Regions from separate parts of the Acidovorax sp. GW823-FHT05D11 genome, predicted to be linked through region 2. Evidence: predicted binding sites of a transcription regulator. Region 2 holds the regulator's gene; each other region holds the start of a gene.
The links. Region 2 encodes sigma-54, which starts transcription at its own class of promoters, with help from an activator protein. Its sites were predicted from a motif close to TGGCANGNAANCTGCTTT; they were not measured.
Positions count from the first base shown of each region.

Region 1: AC3RCE_RS14170 (BMP family protein) is a predicted target of sigma-54. The motif match lies at 4,468-4,485, and genes of this name have one in related genera.
Region 3: AC3RCE_RS17990 (ammonium transporter) is a predicted target of sigma-54. The motif match lies at 5,787-5,804, and genes of this name have one in related genera.

Region 1 is NZ_CM179502.1:3,045,674-3,055,335, forward strand. It holds gene AC3RCE_RS14145 (helicase HerA-like C-terminal domain-containing protein) at 1-378, shown strand, start outside; gene AC3RCE_RS14150 (glycine-rich domain-containing protein) at 569-1,375, shown strand; gene AC3RCE_RS14155 (enoyl-CoA hydratase-related protein) at 1,527-2,372, shown strand; gene AC3RCE_RS14160 (threo-3-hydroxy-L-aspartate ammonia-lyase) at 2,536-3,528, shown strand; gene upp (uracil phosphoribosyltransferase) at 3,698-4,327, shown strand; gene AC3RCE_RS14170 (BMP family protein) at 4,534-5,544, shown strand; gene AC3RCE_RS14175 (5'-methylthioadenosine/S-adenosylhomocysteine nucleosidase) at 5,649-6,620, shown strand; gene AC3RCE_RS14180 (ABC transporter ATP-binding protein) at 6,617-8,188, shown strand; gene AC3RCE_RS14185 (hypothetical protein) at 8,220-8,768, opposite strand; gene AC3RCE_RS14190 (ABC transporter permease) at 8,870-9,662, shown strand, end outside.
Region 2 is NZ_CM179502.1:5,152,236-5,161,897, forward strand. It holds gene AC3RCE_RS23760 (THUMP domain-containing class I SAM-dependent RNA methyltransferase) at 1-1,216, opposite strand, end outside; gene AC3RCE_RS23765 (acyl-CoA thioesterase) at 1,213-1,695, opposite strand; gene AC3RCE_RS23770 (RNA polymerase factor sigma-54) at 1,787-3,376, opposite strand; gene lptB (LPS export ABC transporter ATP-binding protein) at 3,549-4,334, opposite strand; gene lptA (lipopolysaccharide transport periplasmic protein LptA) at 4,331-4,987, opposite strand; gene AC3RCE_RS23785 (thiol:disulfide interchange protein DsbA/DsbL) at 5,198-5,854, opposite strand; gene AC3RCE_RS23790 (SPOR domain-containing protein) at 5,934-6,578, opposite strand; gene argS (arginine--tRNA ligase) at 6,588-8,297, opposite strand; gene AC3RCE_RS23800 (PsiF family protein) at 8,407-8,730, shown strand; gene AC3RCE_RS23805 (DUF2214 family protein) at 8,779-9,234, opposite strand; gene AC3RCE_RS23810 (IPTL-CTERM sorting domain-containing protein) at 9,318-9,662, opposite strand, start outside.
Region 3 is NZ_CM179502.1:3,900,973-3,910,634, reverse strand. It holds gene AC3RCE_RS18010 (methyltransferase) at 1-675, shown strand, start outside; gene AC3RCE_RS18005 (hypothetical protein) at 712-1,230, opposite strand; gene AC3RCE_RS18000 (tRNA dihydrouridine synthase) at 1,473-2,432, shown strand; gene AC3RCE_RS17995 (phospholipase D family protein) at 2,479-4,395, opposite strand; gene AC3RCE_RS17990 (ammonium transporter) at 4,514-5,716, opposite strand; gene ribD (bifunctional diaminohydroxyphosphoribosylaminopyrimidine deaminase/5-amino-6-(5-phosphoribosylamino)uracil reductase RibD) at 5,871-6,980, opposite strand; gene AC3RCE_RS17980 (type IV pilin protein) at 7,005-7,454, opposite strand; gene AC3RCE_RS17975 (pilus assembly protein) at 7,465-9,662, opposite strand, start outside.

The DNA.
Region 1 (9,662 bases), 2.1 Mb from region 2:
GGCAGCCAGCTCGGTCCCATCACGCCGCAGCAGCGCCAGATGCTGGTGGCCAACTCGCTGGTCGCGGGCGTGTATGAAAAGGTGGTGGACCGCGAGTCGGCCTACGAAAAACTCAAGGGCCGCGCGGCCGAAGCCAGTGCCCAGGCGCCAGCCAATGGCAGCAAAGGCACGCCCACCAACACGGAAGACAGCGGCGGCGGCCTGATGGGCGGGCTCAACGACGTGCTGTTTGGCACCACAGGCCCGCGCGGCGGCAAACGCGACGGCCTGGCCCAGACCATGGCCAAGTCGGCCGTGCGCACCATGGGCACCTCGCTGGGCAAGGAGATCCTGCGCGGAGTGCTGGGCAGCATCTTCGGCGGCAGCAAGCGCCGTTGACCACGGGCGGGGCGCAGATTCCCGCCCCTGCCCTGCGTCCCCGGCGCGGCACTGTCACCGCCGCTGCAGCAGGGTGGTGATGGTGCGGCGGGCACACCAGCCGTGCCCCCTGGCGACACCACCCGAAGTGTCATCAATCGGTCACAAAACCGCCGTGAAATCGCCACACAACAACAAAAAAGGAGGGACGATGAAACGCATCGACAACATGCTGCTGTGGTGGGCAAGCAAGGCCGTGCCGCTGGCGATTGCCGCGTGGGTGGTTGCCATCGCCGGGCTCCTGGGCGGCGCCTGGCGCCTGCGCTGGCCCTGGCTCCTGTATTTCCTTGCCACGGTCATCATCACGGCCCTGGCGATCCAGTGGACCCGCGCGGTGCGCCAGCGCACCATCCGCGAAGCCCCCCTGCCCCGCTTTCTGCAGCGCAAGCTGCGCGAAACCTACCCCCACCTGAACACGCGCGACTGCGAGCTGGTGGAGCGGGGCCTGCGCCAGTTCTTCATGGCCTGCCTGCGCGGCAACAAGCAGTTCGTGGCCATGCCCTCCAGGGCGGTCGACGTGCTGTGGCATGAGTTCATCCTGCACACCCAGGCCTACAAGCACTGGTGCCACCATGCGCTGGGCTTCTTCCTGCACCACACGCCCGCCGAGGCGCTGGGCGCGAAGGCCCGGCACAACGACGGCCTGCGCCGCTGCTGGTACTGGGTGTGCAAGGAGGAATCCATCGACCCCAAGGCCCCCAGCCGCCTGCCCCTGCTGTTCGCGCTGGATGCCAAGTTCGCCATCCCGGGCGGCTTTGCCTACGTGCCTGACTGCTCCGACATCGCCCGCAAGAGCGATGCGGGCGGCAGCGGCGGCGACAGCTACTGCGGCACCAGCTTCTCGGACGGCGGCTACAGCGGCAGCTCGGGAGACTTCGGCGGCGCCGACAGCTCGGATGGAGGCGGGAGCGACGGCGCAGGGGATGGCGGCGGCTGCGGCGGCGGGGGCGGCGATTGACGGGCCATGCCACGGCCGTCTGCCACCCTCGTGCAAACGCTCCTTATTTGATAGCTATTGGCGCTTGATAGATAAGGGCTTGAAGCCAGAATCATCCAAAGTCACCCAGGCGACGACACTGCCGGGGCCAGCGGGTCTACAGTGGCACCCCATGAACAAGACCCTCACCTGCTTCAGCCTCGGCATCTCCCAGCATGTCGCCCACCTGGTGATGAACCGGCCCGAGGCCATGAACACCATGCACCCTACGTTCTGGCGCGAGCTGGACGAGGTGCTGGCCCACCTGCAACAGGCGGGCGAGGCGCGCGCGCTGGTCATCAGCAGCACGGGCAAGCATTTCAGCGCGGGCATGGCGCTGGAGACCTTCGGCGGCGCCATCACCATGGACGACCAGAGCCCCGAAGGCCGCGCCGCCATCTTCGACCTGCTCACCGACATGCAGGCCACCTTCACCCGCATCGAGAACCTGCGCATTCCCGTGATCATGGCCATCCACGGCGGCTGCATCGGCGGCGCGGTGGACATGGTGACGGCGGCCTGCGTGCGCTACGCCACGGCGGATGCGTTCTTCTGCATCCAGGAAATCAACATCGGCATGGTGGCCGACGTGGGCACGCTGCAGCGCCTGCCCAAGCTCATCCCGCTGGGCGTGGTGAAAGAACTGGCCTACACCGGCCGCCGCCTGGACGCCGCCAGGGCCCTGGGCCACGGGCTGGTCAACGAGGTGTTCGACACGCAGGAGGCCATGCTGGCCGCCGCCCTGCAATGCGCCCAGGAGATCGCCGCCAAGCCCCCCGTCGCCATCTGGGGCACCAAGCAGGCCGTGAACTACGCGCGCGACCACAGCGTGGAAGACAGCCTGCGCCAGATGGGCTGGCTGCAGGGCGCCATCTGGAGCAACCAGCATGTGCGCGAGTCGGTCACGGCCATGAAGCAAAAGCGCGCGGGCGACTTCCCGGCCCTGGCGCCGCTGGTACGGTTCAGCGAACTGGGCTGAGAGCGCCGCGCCGCGAGACCGGCGCGAAAAATCAAAATTGATAGCTGCCCGCGCTGACAGGACAACCGGCAGAGGCCTTTTCGGCGCGCGGCGATCGCGTCTGGGGCTATCATGTGGCGAACACGGGCAACCCCCTGCCCGCCCCTGCCCCGAGGACGCCGCCATGACATTGCCCAGTCTGACCCCGCCCACCTACGACGACGTGGCCGCCGCCGCGCACCGGCTCAAGGGCATCGCGCACCGCACGCCGGTGCTGCGCTCCACCACCGCCGACGAAATGCTGGGCGCCCAGCTCTTCTTCAAATGCGAGAACCTGCAGCGCACGGGCGCGTTCAAGTTTCGCGGCGCCTTCAACACGCTCGCCCAGTTCACCGACGAGCAGCGCGAACGCGGCGTGCTGGCTTTCTCGGCCGGCAACCATGCGCAGGCGATCGCGCTGTCGGCCCGCCTGCTGGACATGCCCGTCGCCATCGTCATGCCCGAAGACGCGCCCGCCTCCAAGATGGCGGCCACGCGCGCCTATGGAGCCCAGGTCGTCACCTACGACCGCTACACCGAGGACCGCGAGGCCATCAGCCGCCGCCTGGCGCTGGAGCGCGGCATGACGCTGGTGCCTCCGTTCGACCATCCCCACGTCATCGCGGGCCAGGGCACCGCGGCGCTGGAGCTTTTTGAAGAAGTGCCCGACCTCGACTACCTGTTCGTGTGCGTGGGCGGCGGGGGCCTGCTGGCAGGCAGCCTGCTGGCCGCGGGCGCCCTGGCACCGCGCTGCCGCGTGATCGGCGTGGAGCCCGAAAACGGCAACGACGGCCAGCAGTCGCTGCGGGCGGGGCAGATCGTGCGCATCCCGACGCCGCACACCATCGCCGATGGCGCGCAGACCCAGGCGCTGGGCGAGCTCACCTTTCCCATCATCCGCGAGCGGGTGGAAGACATCCTGAGCGTGAGCGACGCCCAGCTCATGCAGTCCCTGCGCTTCTTCGCGGAGCGCATGAAGATCGTGGTGGAGCCCACGGGCGCCCTTGCCTATGCGGGCGCGCACGCGTTCTCGGGTGTCGATGACGGCGGCAAGCTGCTGCAGGGCGAACGGGTGGGCGTCATCATCAGCGGCGGCAATGTGGACCTGGCGCGCTATGCGCGGTTCCTGTCGGATTAGACTCACCCATGCGCCGCGCCGCCGCCGCCAGCCCCAGAGGGCGACGCCAGCGGCCCGCCACGGCCGGCCGCACGGCAGCCCGCAACCCTGACAGTGCCTGCCGCCAGCGCCTCTGTCAGGTAAAAATGCAGGCGCGCCTCTTTCCATCCCCCAAAACACAGGCCCAGCCATGAGCAACGTCACCGTCATCAACCACCCCCTCGTCCAGCACAAGCTCACGCTGATGCGCAAGAAGGACGCCAGCACCAACAGCTTTCGCCGCCTGCTGGGCGAGCTCAGCACGCTCATGGCGTACGAAGTCACGCGCGACATGCCCCTGCAGGACGTGCAGATCGAAACCCCGCTGGAGACCATGACCGGCCAGGTGATCGACGGCAAGAAGCTGGTACTGGTCTCCATCCTGCGCGCGGGCAACGGCTTCCTCGACGGCATGCTCAACGTGGTGCCCGGCGCCCGCGTGGGCCACATTGGCCTGTACCGCGACCCGGCCACGCTGCAGCCGGTGGAGTACTACTTCAAGATGCCGTCCGAAATGGACGAGCGCGACATCATCGTGGTGGACCCCATGCTGGCCACCGGCAACTCGGCCGCCGCCTGCGTGGACCGCCTGAAAAAACTCAATCCCCGCTCCATCAAGTTCGTGTGCCTGCTGGCCGCCCCCGAAGGCGTGGCCACGCTGCAAAAGGCCCACCCCGACGTGCCGATCTTCACCGCCGCCATCGACCGCGAACTGAACGACCACGGCTACATCCTGCCGGGGCTGGGGGATGCGGGGGACCGGATCTTCGGCACCAAGTAGGCGCACGGCACGCCATCGCGAACCAGCCACCGCGGGGCCAGGCCCTCCGGTGGTTTTTTTGGCGCGTCATTTTTTTACCAACTGGTGGCTTTCCTCTGGCAGACTTGCCTCCGGCCTCGTGCCACCGGGCGGCTGCCCATTGGCGCGCTCCTTGCTTGGCTGCTGACACCCATTCCTCCTTGTTTGCCTGTCTGAAGGACTCCACCATGACCACTCGCCGCATCTTCACCGGACGCCTGCTCTGCACTTCCATGGCCCTTTCGGCCGCCATGGGCCTGGCGCCCTCGCTGGCCCACGCGCAGTCCAAGATCAAGGTCGCGGCGATCTACACGGTGCCCTACGAGCAGCAGTGGGTGAGCCGCATCCACAAGGCACTGAAGGCCGCCGAAGCGCGCGGCGAGATCGAATACAAGGCCAGCGAGAACGTCTCCAACGCCGACTACGAGCGCGTGATGCGCGAGTACGCCACCGGCGGCAACCAGCTCATCGTGGGCGAGGCCTTCGCGGTGGAGACCGCCGCCCGCAAGGTGGCCAAGGACTTCCCCAAGACCTCGTTCCTGCTGGGCTCCTCGGGCAAGCCGCAGGCGCCCAATTTCAGCGTGTTCGACAACTACATCCAGGAGCCCGCCTACCTGTCCGGCATGGTCGCGGGCGGCATGACCAAGACGAACAAGATCGGCATGGTCGGCGGCTTCCCCATTCCCGAGGTCAACCGCCTGATGCACGCCTTCATGGCCGGCGCGAAGGAGACCAACCCCAAGATCGAGTTCACCATCACCTTCATCAACAGCTGGTTCGACCCGCCCAAGGCCAAGGAAGCCACCTTCGCCATGATCGACAAGGGCGCCGACGTGCTCTATGCCGAGCGCTTTGGCGTGTCCGACGCGGCCAAGGAGAAGGGCAAGCTGGCCATCGGCAACGTGATCAACACGCAGGACAAGTACCCCGACACCGTGGTCGCCTCCGCGCTGTGGCACATGGAGCCCAGCATCGAACGCGCCCTCAAGCTGGTCAAGGACGGCAAGTTCACGGCCGAGGACTACGGCCCCTACTCGATGATGAAGCACAAGGGCTCTGAATTGGCGCCGCTGGGCACGTTCGAGAAGAAGGTGCCCGCCGACATCGTGGCCAAGGTCAAGGCCAAGGAGGCCGACATCCTGGCCGGCAAGTTCAGCGTGAAGGTGGACGACAGCCAGCCCAAGTCCACGGCCAGGTAGGCACCCCGGCGCGCGGGCACCGGCTGCGCTGTGGCCTGCGCCGCCGTGCGCTGCGCTGCGCTGTACGATTTTTCCTTTTCTTCTTTTTCCCGACAAGGAGCGCCATGCCCGCACCGCTTTCCCACCGCCCCGAGACAACCGCCCTGGCCGCGCGGTGCATGCGCCTGCTGGGCGCCCTGGCCCTGGCCACGCTGGTGGCGGGTTGCGCCGCGATCGCGCCGGGCCAGGCGGCACGGCTGGACAGCACCCCGCGCATCGCCGTCATCTCGGCCTTTGCACCCGAGCTGACGGTGCTGCTGCCCCAGGTGCAGCAGCCGGCCAGGCACAGCGTCAACGGCGTGGAGTTCACCACCGGCACGCTCTCGGGCAAGCCCGTGGTGGTGTTCCTGTCGGGCATCAGCATGACCAACGCGGCCATGAACACGCAATTGGTGCTGGACCGCTTCAACGTGAGCCACATCGTCTTTTCCGGCATCGCCGGCGGCGTGAACCCCGGCCTGCACATTGGCGACGTGACCGTGCCCGCGCAGTGGGGCCAGTACATGGAATGGCTGATGGCGCGTGAAGACCAGCCCGGCCAGTACAGCGCCCCCGCGTGGATGAAAAGCGAGCTGACGATGCCCGCCTTCGGCATGATGCATCCGCGCCCGGTCGAGGTGAGGTCGGCGGCCAAGCCCGGCATCACCAAACAGTTCTGGTTTGAGGCGGACCCCCAAATGCTGGCCACCGCGCGCGGCCTGCAGGACGTGGGCCTGGCGCATTGCCTGGCCAGCACCTGCCTGAAACAGCGCCCGCAGCTCGTGGTGGGCGGCAACGGTGTGTCGGGCCAGGCCTTCGTGGACAACAAGGCTTTCCGCGAATACGCGTTCAAGACCTTCGAGGCCAATGTGCTCGACATGGAGACCGCCGCCACCGCCATGGTGGCCCACAGCAACGGCGTGCCCTACATCGCCTTTCGCTCGCTGAGCGATCTGGCCGGTGGTGGCGAAGGCGAGAATGAAATGGGCACCTTCATGGGCCTGGCGGCGGCCAATTCCGCCAAGGTGCTGCTGGCCTTTCTCTCGAACTGGAAATGACGGACCCCTCCGGCCCCGTCCTGCGGCTGCAGGGCATCACCAAACGCTTCGGCAAGCTGGTGGCCAACGACGGCATCAGCCTTGCGCTGCAGCGCGGCGAGGTGCTGGCACTGCTGGGGGAGAACGGGGCGGGCAAGTCCACGCTGATGTCCATCCTGTTCGGCCACTACGTGGCCGACGCGGGCCACATCGAGGTCTTCGGCCAGCCGCTGCCGCCCGGCCAGCCACGCGCGGCGCTGGCGGCGGGCATCGGCATGGTGCACCAGCATTTCACCCTGGCCGACAACCTCACGGTGCTGGACAACGTGCTGCTGGGCACCGAGCCCTTGTGGCAGCCCTTCTCACGGCGCGCGGGTGCGCGCGAGCGCCTGCTGGCGGTGTCCCGCCAGTTCGGCCTGCCCGTGCGGCCCGAGGCGCTGGTGGGCGGCCTCTCGGTCGGCGAGCGCCAGCGCGTGGAGATCCTCAAGGCGCTGTACCGGGGCGCGCGCATCCTCATCCTGGACGAACCCACCGCCGTGCTCACGCCGCAGGAAAGCGAAGCACTGTTCGACACGCTCGCGCAGATGGTGGCGCAGGGCCTGTCCATCATCTTCATCAGCCACAAGCTGGCCGAGGTGCTGCGCGTATCGCACCGCGTGGCCGTGCTGCGCCAGGGCAAGCTCGTGGCCGAGGCGCCCGCGCAGGGCACCACGCAAGGCCAGCTCGCGCAGTGGATGGTGGGCCATGCCATCGAGGCCAGCGAACGCCGCCCCGCCCGGAGCGTGGGTGCGCCGGTGTGCGCGCTGGCCAACGTATCCACGGCATCCACGGGTCGTGATCGGCTGCAGGGCGTATCGCTCACCCTGAACGCCGGCGAGATCGTCGCCATCGCCGGTGTCTCGGGCAATGGCCAGGTGGCGCTGGCCGATGTGCTGTGCGGCGTGCGCGCCGCCACCGCCGGCCAGGTCACGCTGCTGGGCACGCCGCTGCAGGCCCGCCCGGCTTGGGTGGTGGACCAGGGAGTGGCCCGCATCCCCGAGGACCGCCATGCCGTGGGCGTGGTGGGCGACCTGCCAGTGTGGGAGAACGCCGTGTCCGAACGCCTGCGCAGCCACTGGTTCGCCCACCCCTGGTTCCGGGCCTTCTGGGTCAAGCGCGGCGCCGCGCGCCAGCATGCCCAGCGCGTGGCCGAGACCTTCGACGTGCGCGGCGGCGGGCCCGACACCCCTGCCCGCGCGCTCTCGGGCGGCAACATGCAAAAGCTCATCCTGGGCCGCGCCCTGCTGCCGCCCTACGACGCCAGCCAGAGCGCCCCTGCGCCGCGCCTCATCGTGGCCCACCAGCCCACCTGGGGGCTCGATATCGGCGCCGTCACCTTCGTGCAGCAGCAGCTCATCAACGCGCGCGACGGCGGTGCCGCCGTGCTGCTGATCTCGGACGATCTCGACGAGGTGCTGGCCCTGGGCGACCGCGTGGCGGTGATGCACGAGGGGCACCTGAGCGCAGCGCGGCCCGCAGAGGGCTGGACGCGCGAGGCCATCGGCCTGGCGATGGCGGGCGCCGCCAGCAGCGCGGAGGAAACCCCGTGACTGCGCAGGCGCCGATTCAGCGCCCGGGCCCTTACCCGCCGCCCATGCCAGCCAGTGTCCTGAAGACAAGCCAGGTGAACACCAGGGCCGGCAGGTACAGCGCGGAGGCGATGGACAGCTCCCACCACGACAGGGCGCGCCGCCACCACACGCCGAGCATCACGGGCGCACACCCCATCACCATCAGGATGATGGATGGAAAGAACCACACCCCCGCCAACAGGAACAGGGGCGCCCACAGCAGCACGCGGCTGATCTTGAAGGCCATGGGCCGGCCGCTGCGCCAGGTATGCAGCAGCAGGCCGAGAAAGCCTGCCACCAGGGCCGACACCACGCCGATGGTGATGCGCCTGTGCCGCACCCGACCTTCTTCCTGCAGCCTGCGTGTGTGGTCCAGCCATTCGTTGATGTCGGCGGTGTATTCCGCTTCGTTCTTCAGCGGCAGGTCCGGCGGGGCGACCGGCGCAGCCGTTGCCGGGCCCTCGCCGGTCAATGCCTGTGCCATGGCACCTGCGCAGCCCAGCGCCAGCGCGCCGCACAGCAACAGGCGCCCAAGCCATCCCCACACCAGGTTTTGCATGATCTCTCCCTCCCGTTATTGGCGGCCTGCGTGGTGCAAGCCGAACGTCGCCGCCGCGGATGGTAATCCGATGCCCTCCATTCCCCACGAAGCGCCGACCCATGCGGCTTGAAAAACGCAACCACATCTCCCCCGCCGCCTACGTAGCGGCGCCGGTGGGCGCCGTGGTGTTCACCCTCGTCATCAGCGGCCTGCTGGTGCTGTGGGCCGGCGCGCCCGTGGGCCAGACCTATGCACTGCTCGTCAAGGGCGCCTTCGGCTCGGTCTTCGCGCTGACCGAAACCCTCACGCGCGCCACGCCGCTGATCCTGACCGGGCTGGCCGCGGCGGTGGCCTTTCGCGCGCGGCTGTTCAACATCGGTGCCGAGGGGCAGCTGTATGCCGGCGCGCTGGCCGCAGTGGCCGTGGGCGGCCTGCATGGCGGCACGGGGCTGGAATGGTCGCCCTGGCTGCTGTTCCCGGCGATGATGCTGGCGGCGGCCCTGGCCGGCGCCCTGCTGCTGCTGGGCCCGGCACTCATGAAGTCGCGCCTGGGGGTGGACGAGGTGGTGACCACGCTGCTGCTCAACTTCATCATGCTGCTGCTGGTCTCGGCCCTGCTCGACGGCCCCATGAAAGACCCGCTGTCCATGGGCTGGCCGCAGAGCGTGGCGCTGCAGGGAGACCTGGAGCTGTCCAGGCTGGTGCCGCAGACGCGCCTGCACACGGGACTGCTGTGGGCCATCGGCCTGGCACTGATCCTCTGGGCCATCCTGCGGCGCACGGTGCCGGGCTTCGACATCCGCGCGGCCGGTGCCAATGCGCGGGCCGCCGCGTTTGCCGGCGTGCCCATCACCCGCACCGTGGTGCTGGTGGCCCTGCTCTCGGGCGGGCTGGCGGGGCTGGCCGGTGCCA
Region 2 (9,662 bases):
AGCGAAACATGCGGCATTCGATGGGGCCGTTCCACATCGGCACGCGGCGCGACTCCTTCAGGCGCATCTTGCCGGGCAGCTTGAGGTCGGGCGTGAGCATCCAGGCCGTCCAGCCGCTGTAGTTCTTCTTCCAGTGCGCGGCCAGCTGGCTGAAGAACTCGCCGCCATCGTCGGTATGGGCTTCTTCACGGCCCACGGCCAGGCCCTGGGCACGGTCGGCCGCGCGCTCGCTGGCATTGCGGCCCGCGGCACCGGCCGCGGCGATGCGTTCGCCGTACGGGGGGTTCAGGAGCATCACGCCGGGCTGCTCGCACGGCGGCATGCGCTGCAGCGCATCGCCTCCGCGCAGCTGCACGGCGCCCGCCACGCCGGCGCGCTCGGCATTGCGCTCGGCGAAATCCACCATCCGGAAGGCGACGTCACTGCCGAAAATAGGCACAGCGCCTGTCTGTATTGCACCTTCAGCTTCATTTTTAATAGCAGACCAGACATGGGCCTGGTAGGGCAGCAGTTTCTCGAACGCAAAGCGGCGCAGCATGCCCGCCGGGATGCGGCAGGCGATCTGCGCGGCCTCGATGGCGATGGTGCCGCTGCCGCAGCAGGGGTCGTACAGCGGCTGGGGGTTGTCGCCGTGGGGGTCCCAGCCACTGGCGGCGATCATGGCGGCGGCCAGGGTTTCCTTGAGCGGGGCGTCGCCCTTGTCCTCGCGCCAGCCGCGTTTGAACAGCGGCTCGCCCGAGGTGTCGATGTAGATGGTGGCTTCGTCGGTGGTCAGGTGCAGGTGGATGCGCACGTCGGGCCACTGCGTGTTCACGTCGGGGCGCACGCCGCTCTTGGCGCGAAAGCGGTCGGCCACCGCGTCCTTGACCTTGAGCCCCGCGAAATTGAGGCTCTGCAGCGGGCTGTGCTGGGCGGTCACCTCGACCTTGAAGGTCTGGCGCGTGGTGAACCAGATTTCCCAGGCCACGTCGCTGGCGGCGGCGTAGAGGTCGTTCTCGGAGCGGTACGGGCGGTGCGCCAGCTGCACCAGCACGCGCTGGGCCAGGCGGCTGTGCAGGTTCAGCAGCAGCGCGTCGCGCCACGAGGCGCGCAGCAGCACGCCGCCCCGGCCCACCAGCAGGTCCTGCCCCGTGAGGCCGGTGATGCCGTGCACTTCGTCGGCCAGGAAGCCCTCCACACCGGCGGCGCAGGGGAGAAAAAGTTGGAGTTGGTTCATGACGATGGTGAGGATACGCGCTCGGAAAGTGCGTGTGAATCCGGCGTGCCGGCACGGGCCAGCAGCAACTGGCGGATGGAGTCCGGGATCGGCGCCACCTTGCGGCCGGCCTTGCCGATGAAAACGATGCCGATCTTGCCGCGCGCCACCTCGCGGCCCGAGGTCTTCTCGGTCATGCAAAAGACCAGGTCGAACCCATAGCGGTTGAAGTCCGCAGGCGCCATCTCCACGCGCATGGTCTCGCCGTGGAAGCCCTCGGACTTGTACTGCGCCACGATGTCTCCGACCACGATGGACAGCCCGCCCACGTCGGCCTCGGGGTAGCCGAGTGACTGGAAAAACCGCACCCGGGCCTCGGACACGAGGCTCAGCAGCTGCGCGTTGTCCAGGTGCCCGCCCTGGTTGACATGGCTGATGTAGATCTGCATTTCGGTGGCGAAGCCGAAGTGCGCGGGAAGGTCGAAGACGATGCGGGCCATGGACGGGGTGGCGAAGTGAGAGGGAAAGACGGCAACGGAGCGGAAAAACGGGCCACCAGGCGCATGCGCCGTGCACACGCTCGCACGGCGCCTACAGGGCCTTGCGCAGATTCGCCGGCGCGATCTTGAGCGCCTCGCGGTACTTGGCGACGGTGCGGCGCGCGCACTCGATGCCCTGCTCCTTGAGCATCTCGGCGATCTGGCTGTCGGACAGCGGCTTGGTCGGACTCTCGGCGGCCACGAACTGCTTGATGAGGGCGCGCACGGCGGTGCTCGACGCATTGCCGCCGGTCTCGGTGCCCAGGCCCGAGCCGAAGAAGTACTTGAGCTCGTAGGTGCCGATGGGCGTGGCCATGTACTTGGCCGTGGTCACGCGGCTGATGGTGGACTCGTGCAGGCCCAGCTCGTCGGCGATGTCGCGCAGCACCAGCGGGCGCATGGCGAGTTCGCCGTGGGTGAAGAAGTTCTTCTGCCGCTCCACGATGGCGCGCGAGACGCGCAGGATGGTGTCGAAGCGCTGCTGGATGTTCTTGATGAACCAGCGCGCCTCCTGCAGGCGCTGCTGCATGCCCTGGTGGCCCTCGCCGCCCTTGTGGCCGCGCAGGGCGCCGGCATAGATGTCGTGCACGCGCAGGCGCGGCATCACGTCGGGGTTGAGCTGCACGATGAAGTTGTGCTGCCCGTCGCGGCCATTGGCGCGCCCGGCCTTGCGCACGATCACGTCGGGGATGATGATGTTGCGCTCCACGTCGGCGAAGCGGCGCCCCGGGCGCGGCTCCAGCCGGGCGATCAGCGCCATGGCGGCGCGGGTGCGCTCCTCGCTGTCGCCGCAGGCCTGCGTGAGGCGGCGCACGTCGCGCCGCGCCAGCATCTCCAGCGGCTGCTGGCACACGCGCAGCGCGGTCTGCACGGTGTCGGGGTCGATGTCGATGTCCTCGTCGGCGGCCAGCGCCTTGAGCTGCAGCGTCAGGCACTCGGCCAGGCCGCGCGCGCCCACGCCCACGGGCTCCAGGCTCTGCAGCAGCCGCTGTGCCACGGTGAAGCGGTGCACCAGTTCCTCGATCTGCTCCAGGTCGTCGGGCCCGGCCAGGCTGATGGCCAGCTCTTCGAGCGGATCCTCCAGGTAGCCGTCGTCGTTGAGCGATTCGATCAGGAAGCGCAGCGCGGCGCGGTCGATCTCGGACAGGCGCAGCGCCAGCGCCTGTCGGTGCAAAAAGGCGGTCAGCGATTCGTGCGTGCGGGCCAGCTCGGTGGCGTCGGCCTCGTCGCCTTCGGCGTCGTTGCGGTTGCGGGCGGGGGCGTCGCCGCCCCACTCGGCGTCGTTGGGCGCCATCTCCACCGTGCCGTCGCCGCTCCAGTCGGGCTCGTCGGCGCCCGCGCTCGGTGTTTCAGCATCATTTTGAGCCTCAGCGCTGGTACTGCTTGCGCTGGTAGCTCCTGAAAAAATAGCATCATCCGCGCTGTAGTCGTCGGCCTGGGCCGGCGTATCGGCGGCTTCCAGGCCAAACTCCTCGCGCGGCGCCTCGTCGACGTTGCGTTCGAGGAACGGGTTTTCGTCGAGCATCTGCTCGACTTCCTGCGAGAGTTCCAGCGTGGACAACTGCAGCAGCCGGATGGACTGCTGAAGCTGGGGGGTCAATGCAAGATGCTGCGAGACGCGCAGCGAGAGTCCAGGTTTCATTGATTGAGCGCCGCCGGGCCGCCCCAAGGCGCGAAGGCCCCCTCGGGGGGCAGCGAACCACGCGCAGCGGGGAGCGTGGGGACACCGTACCGCGCCGCCGGGCCGCCCCAAGGCGCGAAGGCCCCCTCGGGGGGCAGCGCAGTACACGAAGTGACAAGCGTGGAGGCCATGTCTACATGCGGAAATGTTCGCCCAGGTACACCCGGCGCACTTCGGCGTTGTCCACGATCTCGGACGGCGTGCCCTGGGCCAGCACCTGGCCATCGCTGATGATGAAGGCGTGGTCGCAGATGCCCAGCGTCTCGCGCACGTTGTGGTCGGTGATGAGCACGCCGATGCCGCGCGCCTTGAGAAAACCGATGATGCGCTGGATCTCGATCACGGCGATGGGGTCGATGCCCGCAAAGGGCTCGTCCAGCAGGATGAAGCGCGGCTGCGTGGCCAGCGCGCGGGCGATCTCGACGCGGCGGCGCTCGCCGCCCGACAGGGCCATGGCGGGCGAGGCCCGCAGGTGGTCCACGCGCAGCTCCTGGAGCAAGGCCGTGAGACGCTCTTCGATGGCCTCGCGCGACAGCGGCTTGCCGTCGTCGTCCGCGCGCTGCAGCTCCAGCACCGCGCGCACGTTCTCTTCGACCGTGAGCTTGCGGAAGATGGAGGCTTCCTGCGGCAGGTAGGACAGCCCCAGCCGCGAGCGGCGGTGGATGGGCATGTGGGCCACCGAATGGCCGTCGATGCGGATGTCGCCCGCGTCGCTGCGCACCAGGCCCACGATCATGTAGAACGAGGTGGTCTTGCCCGCGCCGTTGGGCCCCAGCAGGCCCACGACCTCGCCCTTTTGCACGACCAGCGACACATCCTTGACGACCTTGCGGCTGCCATACGACTTGGCCAGGTGCTGCACCTCCAGGCGGCTGCCCGCCTGGGCGTCAGGACCGGAGCTGACGGGCTGCGCGCTCACTTGGAGCCGCCGCCAAGGCTGTTGCTGGGGCGCAGCACCGGCGCCGATGCCGGGGGCGCGGCCTCCGGCGCGGCGGTACCGGCGGGCGGGTCCTTGGGCGCGAGCACCGCGCGCACCCGGCTGCCGGGCGCGGGCGCATCGCCCGCCGCATTGGTCGCGGGGGTGCGCTTGCCGTCCACGGTGAACACATCGGTGAGGTTGTTGTAGACGATCACGGCGCCGGTGATCTCGTCGCTGAGGACCGCCCCGCGGTAGCGGCGCAGTTCGGCGCGGGTGATGAAGCGCACGTTGTCGGCCTTGCCGTCGTACTCGATGACTTCGCTCTCGCCTTCGATGAACTCGTCCGGCGCGCCGGCCACGGTATCGCGCTTCTGGCGGAAGAAGGCCCGCTTGCCCGCCTCGGCCGTGACCACGCCGTACTGGTAGCCGTCGGCGTCCTGGCGCACGTCCAGCCGCGCGCCGCGCAGCACGATAGAGCCCTTGGTCATGACCACGCGGCCCGAGAACACGCTGGTCTGCTTGAGCTCATCGTGTCGCAAGGCGTCGGCCTCGATGTTCATGGGCTTGGCGCGGTCGGCCTTTTCGGCGTGCGCCGCGCCCAGATGGCAGGCCAGGGCGACAAGCAGGAGGTGGGGGAGGATGCGGTAGTTCATAGGGCACGAATCTTGCAGGTCATTGTAGCCACCCCACGGCGCGCGCCATGAAAAAAGCCCGCATCCGCGGGCTTCTTCTTGGGACATCCGAGGCCGTCGGCGCTTGGAAGCCGACGCCTGCACCCGTGGAGCCGGCGCTGCCGGGCCGCCGGGTGCGTTCCCCTTGGCAGGAAGGCGGCTCACGAGGGCCACGCTTCCTTCAAGGAGGCGTCACCCCTTTTTCGCCGTGGCGGCCAGATGCTCCACCACCTGCAGCACGTTCTGCATGTTGCCGGCCATGGTGCCATCGGTGTAGTACTTGCCGGCCACGCCCATGGAAGGCACGCCTTCCACGCCATACGCGTCCTGCAACTGCGACGCACGGCGCACCTGGTTGGACACGGTGAAGGAGCCGTAGACCTCCTTGAACTTGGCGGCATCGACCCCCTGCTGGGTCACCCAGGCCAGGATTTCGTCGTCCTTGGCCAGCTTCTGCTTTTCCACATGGATGGCGCGGAACACCTTGGCGTGCAGCGCGTCGAGCTTGCCCATGCCTTCGAGCGTGTAGTAGAGCTTTTGCTGCGGCACGAAGCTGGCATTGAAGGCCACGGGCATGCGGCGGATGCTCATGTCCTTGGGGGCGCTCTTCACCCATGCGTCGAGCGTGGGCTCGAAGGCGTGGCAGTGGGGGCAGCTGTACCAGAAGAATTCGATCACATCGACCTTGCCGGCGGGCGCATCGGGCGCCACGGGCTTGTCCAGCCGCTTGAAGTCCTTGCCCTCCTTGAACTGGCGGGCCTGGGCCAGCGCGGGGGTGGCCACTGGCAGCGTCAGGGCGGAAGCGGCAACCGCCGAGGCGGCGGACAAAGAAAACTCACGGCGTTTCATGGCAAAGACTCTCCTGGTTCTGGTCTGGGGGATGTGAGCCATGCCCCCGCAAAAAGTTCAGCTCCCGCTGCGCGGCAGTTCAGCGCTGCACCCGCACCAGGGCCGATTCCACCCCGGCGCCGTCGAGCTTTTCCTTGAGCTGCTCGGCATCATCGCGCTTGGTGAACGGGCCCACGCGCACGCGGAACACGGCCCGCCCATTTTGCTCGCGCTCGCTCACCCGGGCCTCCCAGCCCAGCATGGCCAGCTTGGCGCGCTGGGCATCCGCATCGGCCTGGGTGCGGAATGCCCCGGCCTGCACGAAGTAGTCGAACGGGTCCAGGTTGCCCTTGGCGGCGGCCTTGGCGACGGCCAGATCGCCCAGCGGATCGGCGCCGGGCTTGCTTTCGGCCTTGGCCGCCTCGGGCTTGCTGGCAACCGGCTTGGGCGCGGAGGCGGCCGCCCGCACCTCGGGCGCCGCCGCGGAGGCGGGCGCGGAAGCCGCCGCCACCGCCGGCGCGGGGGGACGCGCGGGGTTCTTGCCGTACAGCGGAGAGTTCGGGTCCCAGTTCTTGTTCTTCTGGGATTCGGCGGCATCCATGTCCACGCCCCGCCCGTTGCCCTTGTTGAGGAAGGGCACCGGCACCTTGGTCACGTACACGGCCACCGCCAGTGCGGCCCCCAGGCCCACGATGACCCCGACGATGAAGCCGATGATGGTCCCACCCGTCTGTTGTTTCTTCATAGTGACTGCTTACATTCTGGCCGGAGCCGACACGCCCAGCACGGCCAGGCCATTGTGCAATACCTGCGCGGTGGCGGCGACGAGGGCCAGCCGGGCCCGCTTGACGGTTTCATCGTCCACCAGGATGCGCTCGGCGTCGTAGTAGCTGTGGTAGCTGGCGGCCAGGTCGCGCAGGTAGAAGGTCACGTCGTGCGGCGCCTCGCCGTCGGCGGCGGCGGTGAGCATCTCGGGGTACTTGGCCAGCTGCAGCATCAGCGCCTGGGCCTGCGGGCCTTCGAGCGCCGACAGGTCCGCGCCCTGGAGCGAGGCCACATCGCCGCCGCCCTGCTCGGCCCAGCCGCGCAGCACCGACTGGATGCGCGCGTGGGCGTACTGCACGTAGTACACCGGGTTGTCGTTGTTCTGCGCCACGGCCAGGTCCACGTCGAAGGTGTACTCGGTGTCGGGCTTGCGGCTCAAGAGGAAGAAGCGCACCGCGTCCTTGCTGGTCCATTCGATCAGGTCGCGCAGCGTGACGTAGCTGCCCGCGCGCTTGCTGATCTTGACCTCTTCGCCGCCCTTGACCACGCGCACCATGGTGTGCAGCACGTAGTCGGGGTAGCCCTGCGGGATGCCCACGCCGGCTGCCTGCAGCCCGGCGCGCACGCGGGCGATGGTGCCGTGGTGGTCCGTGCCCTGGATGTTGACGACCTTGGTGAAGCCGCGCTCCCACTTGGCGATGTGGTAGGCCACGTCGGGCACGAAGTAGGTGTACGTGCCGTCCTTCTTGCGCATGACCCGGTCCTTGTCGTCGCCGTAGTCCGTGCTCTTGAGCCACAGCGCGCCGTCCTGCTCGTAGGTCTTGCCGTTGGCCACGAGCTTGCCCACGGTGGCCTCGACGCGGCCGCTGGTGTACAGGCTCGACTCGAGGTAGTACTCGTCGAACTTCAGATTGAAGGCCTGCAGGTCCTTGTCCTGCTCGTTGCGCAGGTAGGCCACGGCGAACTGGCGGATGGACTCCACATCGTCCACGTCGCCGCTGGCGGTGAACGCGCGGTCGTCGGCCTTGACGGTCTTCTTCGCGAGGAAGTCGTTGGCGATGTCCTGGATGTAGTCGCCGTTGTAGAACGCCTTGGACGCCGGGTTCTCGGGGTCGGTGGGCCAGCACTCGTCGCCGGGCTTGAAGCCCTTGGCGCGCAGCTGCGTGCTGGTGGTCAGCGTCTGGATCTGCACGCCCGCGTCGTTGTAATAGAACTCGCGGTGCACCTTCCAGCCCTGGGTGGCAAAGAGGTTGCAGATCGCGTCGCCCAGCGCCGCCTGGCGGCCGTGGCCCACGTGCAGCGGGCCGGTGGGGTTGGCCGAGACGAACTCGACCAGCACGCGCTGGCCGTTGTCGGCCTGGTAGCCAAAGCGGTCTCCGGCACCCAAGACCTCGCGCACCACTTCCTGCTTGGCGGCGGGCTTGAGGCGGATGTTGAGAAACCCGGGGCCGGCGATCTCGATGGCATCAACCCAGCGGGCAAACGCGGGCGTGGCCTCGAGCGCGGCCTTGAGCTGCTCGCCCAGCGCGCGCGGGTTGAGCTTGAGCGGCTTGGCCAGCTGCATGGCCGCCGTGCAGGCGAAGTCGCCGTGGGCGGCCACCTTGGGGGATTCGAACGCAGCGCGCCCGGCAGTGCCGGGCGACAATTTTTCCAGCTCGCCGGCGAGCGCCGCGAGCAATTCCTGTTTGACGGAGAGCATGCGGGGATTCTACGGGGGCGCCCCGTCATCCCATCCCTCCGCTGTGGCGTTATGCTGAATGGCCCGGTGTCCACCGGGCCATCCATCCCCCTACCCGCAGGAGCATTACATGAAGAAACTGCTTTCCCTGATGACGGCCATCGGCCTGACCCTCTCCCTGGCCCATGCCGCCGACGCGCCTGCTGCCGCGGCCTCCGCGCCGGCCAAGGCGCCCACCGCGCAGCAGAGCAAGATGGCCACCTGCAATGCCGACGCCAAGGAAAAGAAGGGCGACGAGCGCAAGGCCTTCATGAAGGAATGCCTGTCTGCCAACAAGCAGGAAAAGCAGCAGACCAAGATGAAGACCTGCAACGCAGACCCCAAGGCCAAGACCCTCAAGGGCGACGAGCGCAAGGCCTTCATGAAGGAATGCCTGAGCAACAAGCCCGCCTGACACACCTTGGCCCCCAAACAAAGCCCCGCACGCGGGGCTTTGTGCTTTCTAGCGCGTGCCCACGCCCCGCGCCAGGAACACGGCCAGCAGCGGAATCACCACCAGCAGGTGCGCCTCGATCATCACGAGGCGGCGCGTGCCGCGCACCTCGGCCTCGGTGGGCAGCGCACCCGTGGCGCGCAGCTGCTTGCGCCAGCGCAGGAAGCGCACCGTGGGCACGATGGAGATCAGGCCGATGACCACGAACAGCGTGACCTTGGTGTGCAGCAGGGGCTGCGACCAGTACCACCCCGCGCCCTTCATGCCCCACCAGGTGCGCGCCAGGCCCGTGGCCAGCACGGCGATGGCGGAGATGCCATAGACCATGTCCACCCGCGCCAGGCGCTCCACCACCGCGGCGTTGAGCCACTCCTTGCGGCACAGGGCCGCCTCGCTGGCCAGGAAGACGGTCATGGTCAGGATGGCCAGAAAGTGGGCGTAGGCCAGCAGGGCTTCAGTGGTCATGGGGCGCCTCGTGAGAATGGGACTGGCAATGCTAGCGCATCCGGCAAAAAACTCCTGATTTGATAGCTTTCAGCGCTTTCTCATCAAGCGCTGGAGGCCGATCCGGCTTGAAACCTGCGCAGCGCTGCCAGCCCCAGCAGCGCCGCCAGCACGAGCAGGCCCCATTCGGACAGCGTAGGAATCGCCTGCGCGCCGGCGGCCAGCCGCAGCATGGCGTGCGGGTCGGCGATGGCGCCGGGGGCGGGGTCGTTGTCGCCCGTGCCGTTGTCGGTGACGGCAAAGCTCACCGTGTCGCCGCTGACCGCGCCATGCGGGAACCAGAGCGCCGTGGCACCGGCCGTGGCGGGGCCGAACTTGCGCGGCACCAGCCCCGCCAGGCTGCCGCCGGGGTAGGTGATGGCCACCGCGAGCGTGGCGCCCGCGCAGCC
Region 3 (9,662 bases), 1.3 Mb from region 2:
GAGTGGCGCAAGAAAGGCGTGGAAGTGCCCGCCCTGGGTGCGCCGCCGCTCAACCGCATCCACCCGCACTACGGCGTGTTCTCGCCCGTGCGCGGCGAATATGTGGGCCTGGTCGCCGACACGGCGCTGCCCACCAAGACACTGGCCTTTGACATTGGCGTGGGCACCGGGGTGCTGTCTGCGGTGCTGGCCCGCCGTGGCGTGCAGCGCGTGGTGGCCACCGACCAGGACCCGCGCGCCCTGGCCTGCGCGCGCGAGAACCTGCAGCGCCTGGGTGTGCTTGCCCAGGTGGAACTGTTGCAGGCCGACCTGTTCCCCCCGGGGCGCGCGCCGCTGGTGGTGTGCAACCCGCCCTGGGTGCCGGCCCGCGCCAGCTCGCCCATCGAACACGCGGTGTACGACGAAGGCAGCCGCATGCTCAGGGGCTTCCTGGCAGGCCTGCGGGAGCACCTGGAGCCAGGCGGCGAAGGCTGGCTGATCCTGTCGGACCTGGCCGAGCACCTGGGCTTGCGCCCGCGTGAGCAGCTGCTGCAGTGGATTGCCGATGCGGGGCTGGTGGTGCGGGGCCGGCACGATGTGAAGCCGGGCCATGCCAAGGCGGCAGATGCGGGCGATGCGCTGCATGCGGCCCGCGCGGCCGAGGTCACGTCGCTGTGGCGCCTGGCCGCCGCCTGACGGACGGCCCGTCTCCACTCCATTGCCCCGGGGCGTCTAGGACTGCGCGTGCCGGGGCAGCAGCTGCTCGAACCTTTCGCGCAGGCTCGCGGCCCGTTCGGCGCCGGCGGCAAGCGCCACTTCCTCGAACATGGCCTCGCCCACGTCCAGCATGCTCGTGCGGTCCTTGGCGGCGCGCAGCGCCTGGCGGAACTGCTCTGCCAGCGTGGGGTCGCGGCGCGCGAACAGCCGCTCGCAGGTGTCGAAAAGGTACATGCGCGCACCGGCGAGCGAGCGCAGGGATTCGCCAGGCTCCGGGCGCTGGACCGATGGCCCGCCCGGTGGCGCGGTGCTGGGCGAGGGCGCGGCGGAGGGCAGCCCGGCCGCGGGGCCGGCCAGATAGCCCTGGCGCATGAGGTTGTCGACGATCTGCGCGCCGATGCCGTTGTACATGGCCTGCAGGTCCGACAGCGATTTGCCGTCGACCAGCAGCAGCAGAGAGCGCTCGCGCAGGCTCAGGGTGCGGACGCCGGGCAAGAGTTCCAGGCGGGCTTTTTCGGTTTTTTGTAGCAGCATGGGAGCCTCCATTCACGGGTGGATGGCGGCGATTGCATCAGTCCGCCGTGACGCGGTGATGACCTCGCTGCCGCACAATGGCGAGCTGCTCCCCGGCGTGCAGGACCCTGGGGGGTAGATGCTATATATTTAATAGCTGCTAGCGCTTGTACATCAAGCATTGCGGCCCTTTTTGACTCATATCCTGGCTGTGTGCCGGCCGCGCCCCGTGCGGGGCGCAGGGCGCGGCGGCCTTTCTCGCGATGACCTTGCTGCTTGCCCCCATGGAGGGGCTTCTGGATTTTGTGCTGCGTGATGTGTTGACCCGCGTGGGCGGGGTGGACCGCTGTGTCTCCGAGTTCATCCGCATCACCGGCACCCTGCTGCCCGACAAGGTGTTCCTGCGCTATGTGCCCGAGCTGCGCAACGGCAGCCGCACGCTCGCGGGTGTGCCGGTGCGTGCGCAGTTGCTGGGCTCCGATCCGGTCAGCATGGCCGAGAACGCGGCCCGCCTGGCGGACCTGGGGCCCGAGGGGATCGACCTGAACTTTGGATGCCCTGCCAAGGTCGTCAACCGCCATGGTGGCGGCGCCGCGCTGCTGCAGGAGCCCGAACGCATCGCCGCCGTCGTGGCCGCCGTGCGCCGCGCGGTGCCTTCGCACCTGCCGGTGTCCGCCAAGATGCGGCTGGGCTTCAACGACACCGGGCTGATGCGCGAATGCGCCCAGGCGATGCAGTCGGGCGGCGCCGCCGAGCTGGTGGTGCATGCGCGCACCAAGGCCGATGGCTACCGGCCCCCGGCGTACTGGGAGCACATTCCCGCCATCCGCGCGGCGGTGCAGATACCGGTGGTGGCCAATGGCGAGATCTGGACGGTGGCCGATGCGCTGCGCTGCCGCGAGGTGTCGGGCTGCGCCACGCTCATGCTCGGGCGCGGCATGGTGGCAGACCCGGGGCTGGCCCGAGCCATCCGCGCGGCCGATGCGGGCCGGCCTGGTTCGGACACGGTGGCTTGGAGCGACCTGCTGGCGCACATCGCGGCCTTCTGGCAACTGGTGTGCGAGGACCTGGAGCCCCGCCAGCGCGCGGGGCGCCTCAAGCAGTGGCTCAATCTGCTGCGCAGGCGCTTTCCGGAAGCCGAGGCCGCCTACCAGCACGTGCGCACGATGACGGACCAGCGGGCGATCACCGCCTGGGTGGAGGCGCTGCGGGCCGGGGACTAGCCGCGCATCGCGGCGCGGTGCCGCAAAGAGGCGCCTGGACAGGTGCCTAGAGCAGGTGGTCGGGCGCCAGCGGGCCCAGGAGCTGCAGCATCAGCCGCAGCGGAGCGCTGGCGTCGGGCTCGGACGTCGCGTCCGCCAGGCCGCTGCCCTCGGGCGCGCGCCATACAAGGCGGCCGTCGTTCAGCTGCACATGCCAGGCGACCTCGCGCAATGCGGCCTCGATCTGCGCGGTGGCGCGGCGCGACAGGTCGCCGCTGCGGATCAGCAGCGCGATTTCCGTGTTCTGGCGCTGCGACCGGATGTCCAGGTTCATCGAGCCCACGGCCAGCAGGCGGCCATCCAGGATCAGAAGCTTGGAATGCAGCATGGCCCGCGAGCTGCCCACGGCACCAGAAGCGCCAGCCTTGCCGCCCCCGCCGGTGCTGCCCGTGGAGCCCAGGGCGCCCCGCAGCACGCCCGTGAGTTCGCTGCGCATCTCATACAGCTCGACGCCCATGGCCAGCAGGTCGGGGCGGTGGCGCGCATAGCCTGCGTGAGCAATGGGCGCATCGTTGGAGGCGAGCGAGTTGGTGAGCACCCGCACCCGAACGCCGCGCGCGCGCGCCGCCGCGAAGGCCTGTTTCATGTCCGGGCCGGGCACGAAGTAGGGCGAGATGATGAGCAGATCCTGCCGTGCCTGGCCCATCAGCTGCAGCAGGCCGTCCACCACGGTGTCGGTCTGGGCATCAAGGGCTTCGGCGCCGGGCACCCCGGGCGCGGCGGAGGCGGTGGAGGGTGGGTTGGGGCCGGGGAGGGGGCCGCTGGCGGTGTCCGTGGCACGTGCAGGCACTGGCGCCGATGCCACGGCGCCAGCCGTCGCCGCACGCGGCCCGCGCGAGGTGATCGCCATGGGGGATGCCCTGGCGGGGGCTTTTTCCGGCAGCGCACCCGTGGACGTGCCGTCTGGGGGGATCTTGGCGGGCTTGTCCACCAGCACCGCCGCGGGGGCCCAGGTGAACTGCGCTTGCGCCAGGTCCATGGGCTGGTAGTCCCAGATGCGGGCGCGTTGCGCGGTGGTGGTCTGGCTGCCGTCTTGCACCGGCTGGCTGTCGGGCGCCAGGGTGCCGCCCTGGCCGGCGATCCGGTCCCGCCGCGCCGCGTCGGAAGTGCGCGTGCGCTCGCGCAGGGTGTCAAGCTCCTGCTGCGTGACGAGCGACTGCACGGGATAGGCGCGCTCGTTGTTCCAGTAGCTGTCGAAACTGCGGGAGAGGTCCTGCACCACGGGCCCGGCCGCCAGCACGTCCAGATCCACGAAGTTGCCGGAATCGGCGTTGCCGAAGTACGCGTCGCCCAGGTTGCGGCCACCCGTCACGCCCATGGCGTTGTCGGCGATGAAGAGCTTGTTGTGCATGCGCTGCTGCACGCGGGAGAAGTCCCCCAGCGCGCCCAGCATGCGCCCCAGGGGCGAGCCGCGCGCACCCGTGAGCGGGTTGAACATGCGCATCTCGATGTTGGGCACGAAGGCCAGCCGCATGACCTGCGCATCGCGCCCCGTGCTGTGGAAGTCGTCCAGCAGCACACGCACACGCACGCCGCGCTGGGCCGCCGCGATCACGCCCAGCAGCAGGCGCTCGGTACTGGCGTCAGCGTGGATGGCGTAGTACTGCAGGTCCAGCGTCTTCTGTGCGGCGTCGACCAGGGCGAGGCGGCTGCTGTAGGCCGCCTGGGGCCCGCTGAGCAGCAGGAACCCGGAAGGATGGCGGCCGCCCACCGACGCGCGGCGCGTTTCCACCAATTGGCCCAGGGCCGTGTCCGCAGGCGACGCCAATGCGCTCGACACCGGCCGGTCCACATCCTTGGGCAGGCCGGCGCAGCCGGTGATGGCGCTTGCAATGCACATGGCCAGGACGGCCAGCCAGCCATAGCGGGCGGTGGTGCCCAGGAACGGCGCTGGAGCGGCGGGAGCAGGGGGCAGTGCAGGCATGGCGCGATTGTGACCGTGCGGCGCCGCTCGCGCTTGTCAGACGCGGCGCCAACGCAGCCACGGTGGCGATCGGGTGGATGCGGGCGCATCGCGGTGCGGTGCCCTGGCGCCGCGGCGGCTACCAGCTCACTTCGCGATCGGGTGTGGCGCTGATCTTGTGGATCGACAGGTCCGCACCGTCGAACTCCTCTTCCTGCGAGAGCCGCAGGCCGACCGTGCCTTTGAGAATGCCATACACCACGAAGCCGCCCGCCAGTGCCCAGGCCACGCCCAGGGCGGTGCCGACAAGCTGGGCGGAAAAGCTCACCCCGCCGAGCCCGCCCAGCGCCTTGCTGCCAAAAATGCCCGCCGCCAGCCCGCCCCAGGTACCGCACAGGCCGTGCAGCGGCCAGACACCCAGCACGTCGTCGATCTTCCACCGGTTCTGCGTGAGCGTGAACATCAGCACAAAAATGGCGCCAGCCACCGCACCCACCACGAGCGCACCCAGCGGGTGCATCAGGTCGGAGCCCGCGCACACCGCCACCAGCCCCGCCAGCGGGCCGTTGTGGACGAAGCCGGGGTCATTCTTGCCCAGCACCAGGGCGGCCAGCGTGCCGCCGACCATGGCCATCAGGGAGTTCACTGCCACCAGGCCGGAAAGCTTGTCCACGGTCTGCGCGCTCATCACATTGAAGCCGAACCAGCCCACGACGAGCACCCACGCGCCCAGCGCCAGAAACGGAATGTTGGAGGGCGGGTGCGCGGAGATGGCGCCATCTTTGCGATACCGGTTGGCGCGGGAGCCCAGCAGGATCACGGCAGGCAGGGCGATCCACCCTCCCATCGCGTGCACCACGATGGAGCCTGCGAAATCATGAAACTCCTCGCCGGCGAACCCTTTGATCCAGGCCTGCACGCCAAAATGCTGGTTCCAGGCAATGCCCTCGAAGAATGGATACACAAAGCCGACGATGACCGCCGTGGCCATGAGCTGCGGCCAGAACTTGGCGCGTTCCGCGATCCCCCCCGACACGATGGCCGGAATGGCCGCTGCAAAGGTGAGCAGGAAGAAGAACTTCACCAGTGCATAGCCGCTTTGCTGCACCAGCGACTCGGCCCCCACGAAAAAGTGCGTGCCGTAGGCCACGCTGTACCCCACGGCAAAGTACACGACCGTGGACACAGAAAAATCCACCAGGATCTTCACCAGCGCATTCACCTGGTTCTTCTTGCGGACCGTGCCCAGCTCCAGGAAGGCAAAACCGGCGTGCATGGCCAGCACCATGATGGCCCCCAGAAGAATGAACAGGGCATCCGTGCCCTGTTTGAGTGCTTCCATAACGTCCTCTTGCAGTAAATTGATCCGTTCTGGTGCGGTTTGAGTGGGTGCACCAGATTTGCACCAAATTGAAGCAAGAAGCGCGCCAGAGGTTGGTGCGTGGCTTTTGCACTGCCTTGGGGCGGTGCGGCCGAAGGCGATCGCGAGGGCCGGATTAAAAACTATCCCGACCCTGGACCCGTGCCAGGACGCGAAGGTCCGGTCCGATCATCTCTGCGGATGTGAACTGCAGCGCAAGCCCGTCCGCCAGCGCATGGAGCGGGTCCAGGTTCGCCATGCTCAGCCCGGGGCCCAGCAGGCGAGGGGCCAAGTACACAAGCAGTTCATCGACGAGGCCTTCTCGGACGAGGGATCCATTGAGCTTGTGGCCTGCTTCCACATGCAGCTCATTGATTCCCCGCTGGCCAAGGTCTTTCAGCATCGCTGCCAGATCCACTTTGCCGCTGGCATTGGGCAGATGGATCACCGTGGCACCGCGAGCTTCCAAGGCGGCTTTCTTTTCCTTGCTTGTGTTGGCTGTGTAGACAAGGCAATCACGTCCGCCCATCAGCAGGTTGGCATGCGGGGGCAGCTGCAATTGACTATCCACCAAGACCACATGGGGCTGGCGGGGTGTAGGTACTTCCCGGACGTCCAGGCGGGGGTTGTCGTCCAGCACGGTGCCAATGCCGGTCAAAATGGCACAGGCCCTTGCCCGCCAGGCATGCCCATCCGCGCGCGCCGTGCGCGAGGTGATCCACTGGCTGGCGCCGTTGTGAAGCGCCGTGGTGCCGTCCAGGGACGCTGCCGTCTTGAGCCGCACCCATGGCGTGCCCCGAACCATGCGGCTGAAAAAACCGATGTTGAGTTCGCGTGATTCTTCTGCCCCTGGGCCCACGACAACCTCGATACCCGCCGCCCGCAATCGCTCGAATCCGTGGCCTGCGACCAGAGGGTTGGGGTCGGTGATGGATGCCACCACTTTTGCAATCCCGGCTTCGATCAATGCATCGCAGCATGGACCGGTGCGGCCATGGTGAGAGCATGGCTCCAGGGTGACATAGGCGGTGGCACCGCGCACGTCGCGGCCAGCTGCTGCGGCATCGCGCAGCGCCATGATTTCTGCATGGGGGCCACCAGCACGCTGAGTGAATCCTCGGCCCAGCACCTCACCGTCGGGAGCGGTGATGACGCAACCAACGCGAGGATTGGGGCTGGAAAGAAAAAGCGCCTGGGCGGCTAGCCCAAGCGCTTGGTTCGCATAGTGGAGCGCTGTAATGGTCATTGCTCCAGGATGGTAGCGCAGTGCTTACTTGTTCCAGCAGTCTGCTGCGGTAATGCTTGCATCGCGATTGATTGCATCGCGCGTGCCCGTATTGGTCAAAGTGAAATCTCCGCAGCGATCTGTAGCTTGGGGACCAGGGGCCTTGCGGGTGGCCACCAAGGTGAAGACAGCGTTGGTATTGCCTGCCTGAAAACCAATGGTGTAGCGCTTTGTCGGATCGGCTGTACCACCTGCAAGACGCCATTGCAGATTGTTCGGCAGGACCGTGGGATAGACACCTGTTGCAGTCGAGGCTCGTTCTAGCCATTGCTGTGCCTGCAGCAGCCCGGCGCGGGCCTCTGCTCTATGCCCGCGCCGAACGTACTCGGTATAGCTGGGATAAGCAATGGCCGAGAGGATTCCAACGATGGCGACCACGATCATAAGTTCGATGAGGGTGAAGCCATGCTGCGCTTTTCGCAGAGGTCGGTTCATGATGAATTTCTCACTTCAGTTGGCGCCAACTTGGGCGCAGTGATTGCTCGGGCATACACTGCATGTTGAAACCATTGCCCTTGGCATCGATATCCCGATTCTGGCACTTGTCTCCGGTTTCTTTTTTGATCAGCGTGTGCGAGCCTTTGGTCACCGATGCGCGCGACACGGATTTGTCATCGCCACATGTAGTGCATACTGGACTACCTCCTCCAGGAGGGGTGTAAAACGTGCCGTTCTTGTCAGAGTCGAGAATCTGCACCGTGGGTCGTTTGCCGTCCATGATGTTGACAAGAGTGAGGTACTGACGTTCTTCGTCCACCGTATTGGATTCGCAGCTTTCCACGTTAGGGTCTATATCCGATCCCTTTGCTGGTACTTGAGAGTACACAGCCAATACATTGCTGCCGTCATAGAACTCCATGGGTTTCAGCAACCGCTCGCCGACGGCTGGCAAATCCATGTACCAGCCATTGAAATTGACCCAGGTGTCCTTTTTCAATTCATCCGTGATGTCCACAGTGGCGTAGTTGGCATCCACAGCGGTAATTTTCTGGGCAGCCAGCTTAGCGTTGACTACTCCTACGCCCAAAGGCACCGGAGCAGGAATGCAGTCGCTCCCACTGGGGCAGGTACCGGCGCCCGGGTGCACCTGAAGACGTTTGCCCTTCGTTGTGTCGACAACGCGATAACGAGTGTTGTCCAGCACCGAGTACAAGGATTGCACATTTGAATCGTTCTCGTCTGCCTTGGTGACATTGCGGCCTGTACCAAAGGCGATCATCATGCCTCCTACTGATAAGGTCTTGGCGCTAGAGCCCGTTCCGATGGTCATGGTGCGATCATTGGCACGCACCGTGGGGGCGGCGGTGATTGGCTGTCTGATAGAGCCAGCAATGTCCACACGGGCGCGAGTACTGCCCAGTGTCGCAGGGCCGGTGGTCGTAAAGAGCGGCTGTCCACCCAAAGCAACGCCCCAACTGGCGTCGTCGATGTCCGTCAGGTCGAATTTCCAAAGGTTGCCCCGGTTGTCGCCAGCGTACACAACATCGGGGCGGCTGTCGCCGTTCAGATCAACCAAGCGCGGCGTCGCCAAACCGTTGTCAGTGGCTTCGCCAGTGCCCACGGTATCGGAAGCCGCGGCGGCAATGCGTTTCAGTTCCTTGTTGCCATCCAGGTACTGAATCAACAAAACGGGCCGCTGATTAGTGCTGTTATAACCGTTGCCCATGACCACGGCCCAGCGGTCATTGTTCATGCGCGTGATCTGGGTGGTGCGCATAGGGTTGTTCTCATCCAGCACAGGGCGGGCCGTGATATTGCCGATGTCCTTATCCTCATCCACGGCTTTATCGCACGCGGTCTTTTGAGCGCCAGTCATCGCCGCACAGTTGGGGGCGGTTTCGGTGCCTCTGGTGCGGTCAAGCACCACCAGCTTTTGGGCATTTCCTTCCGAGAAGCCTGGGAGGCCGGCCGGCGTATCTGCGGTGGCAGGATTAGTTACATCCAACACGAAGTAGCCTTTGCCTCCGGCACCCATCGTGCCTACCAGAAGAGTCCGCCAATCGGGCACATAGATGGCGGGATCGGCCGGGTCTGGTTGCCCTTGATCTACGTCGCCAGTCATGGGTGAACCATCCACAAAAAATCTGTGCTTATTGTTGTAAGTGGGGTCGCTCAGCAGAGGAAGGTTGGCAAGCACGCCACGTGGGGCGTAGGCAATTTTCTCTGTGCCGTCTGTGGCTGAAAAGCCGTGCAGCAGGCCATCGTTGCCACCCACATAGAGCATGGGCGTCCGGGATTTGTTGGCGCGCGTGAAGGCGCTATAGCCCTTGAGTGGGTAATTGCTCACCGGGGGGCCGGAGTACCATACCACGGAATTAATAATGTCGCCTTGGCGGCTCTTGCGCTCGCGGAAGGGTTTTGCTGCGGTGTAGCCACTGGTCTCGGAACCTTCCAGAATGCGATCCCCGCGAATGAAGTTGAGCCGATTCTGACCGTTGGTGGCGACGATCACGGTGGGATCACCCGGGTCTTTGCCCAGCAGGTTCTTCTGTGCGGTACTGAGGTTGCTTTGATCGCTGGCCCATTTGAAGGGCACCCCGCCCTTGTCTTTGGTGCTGATCCACTGATCGCTCCAGCTCAGAATGACGCGACTGCTGACCGTAAAAGTGGCGTCGTCCAGCTTATCAGCTGTATTTTTCCCAT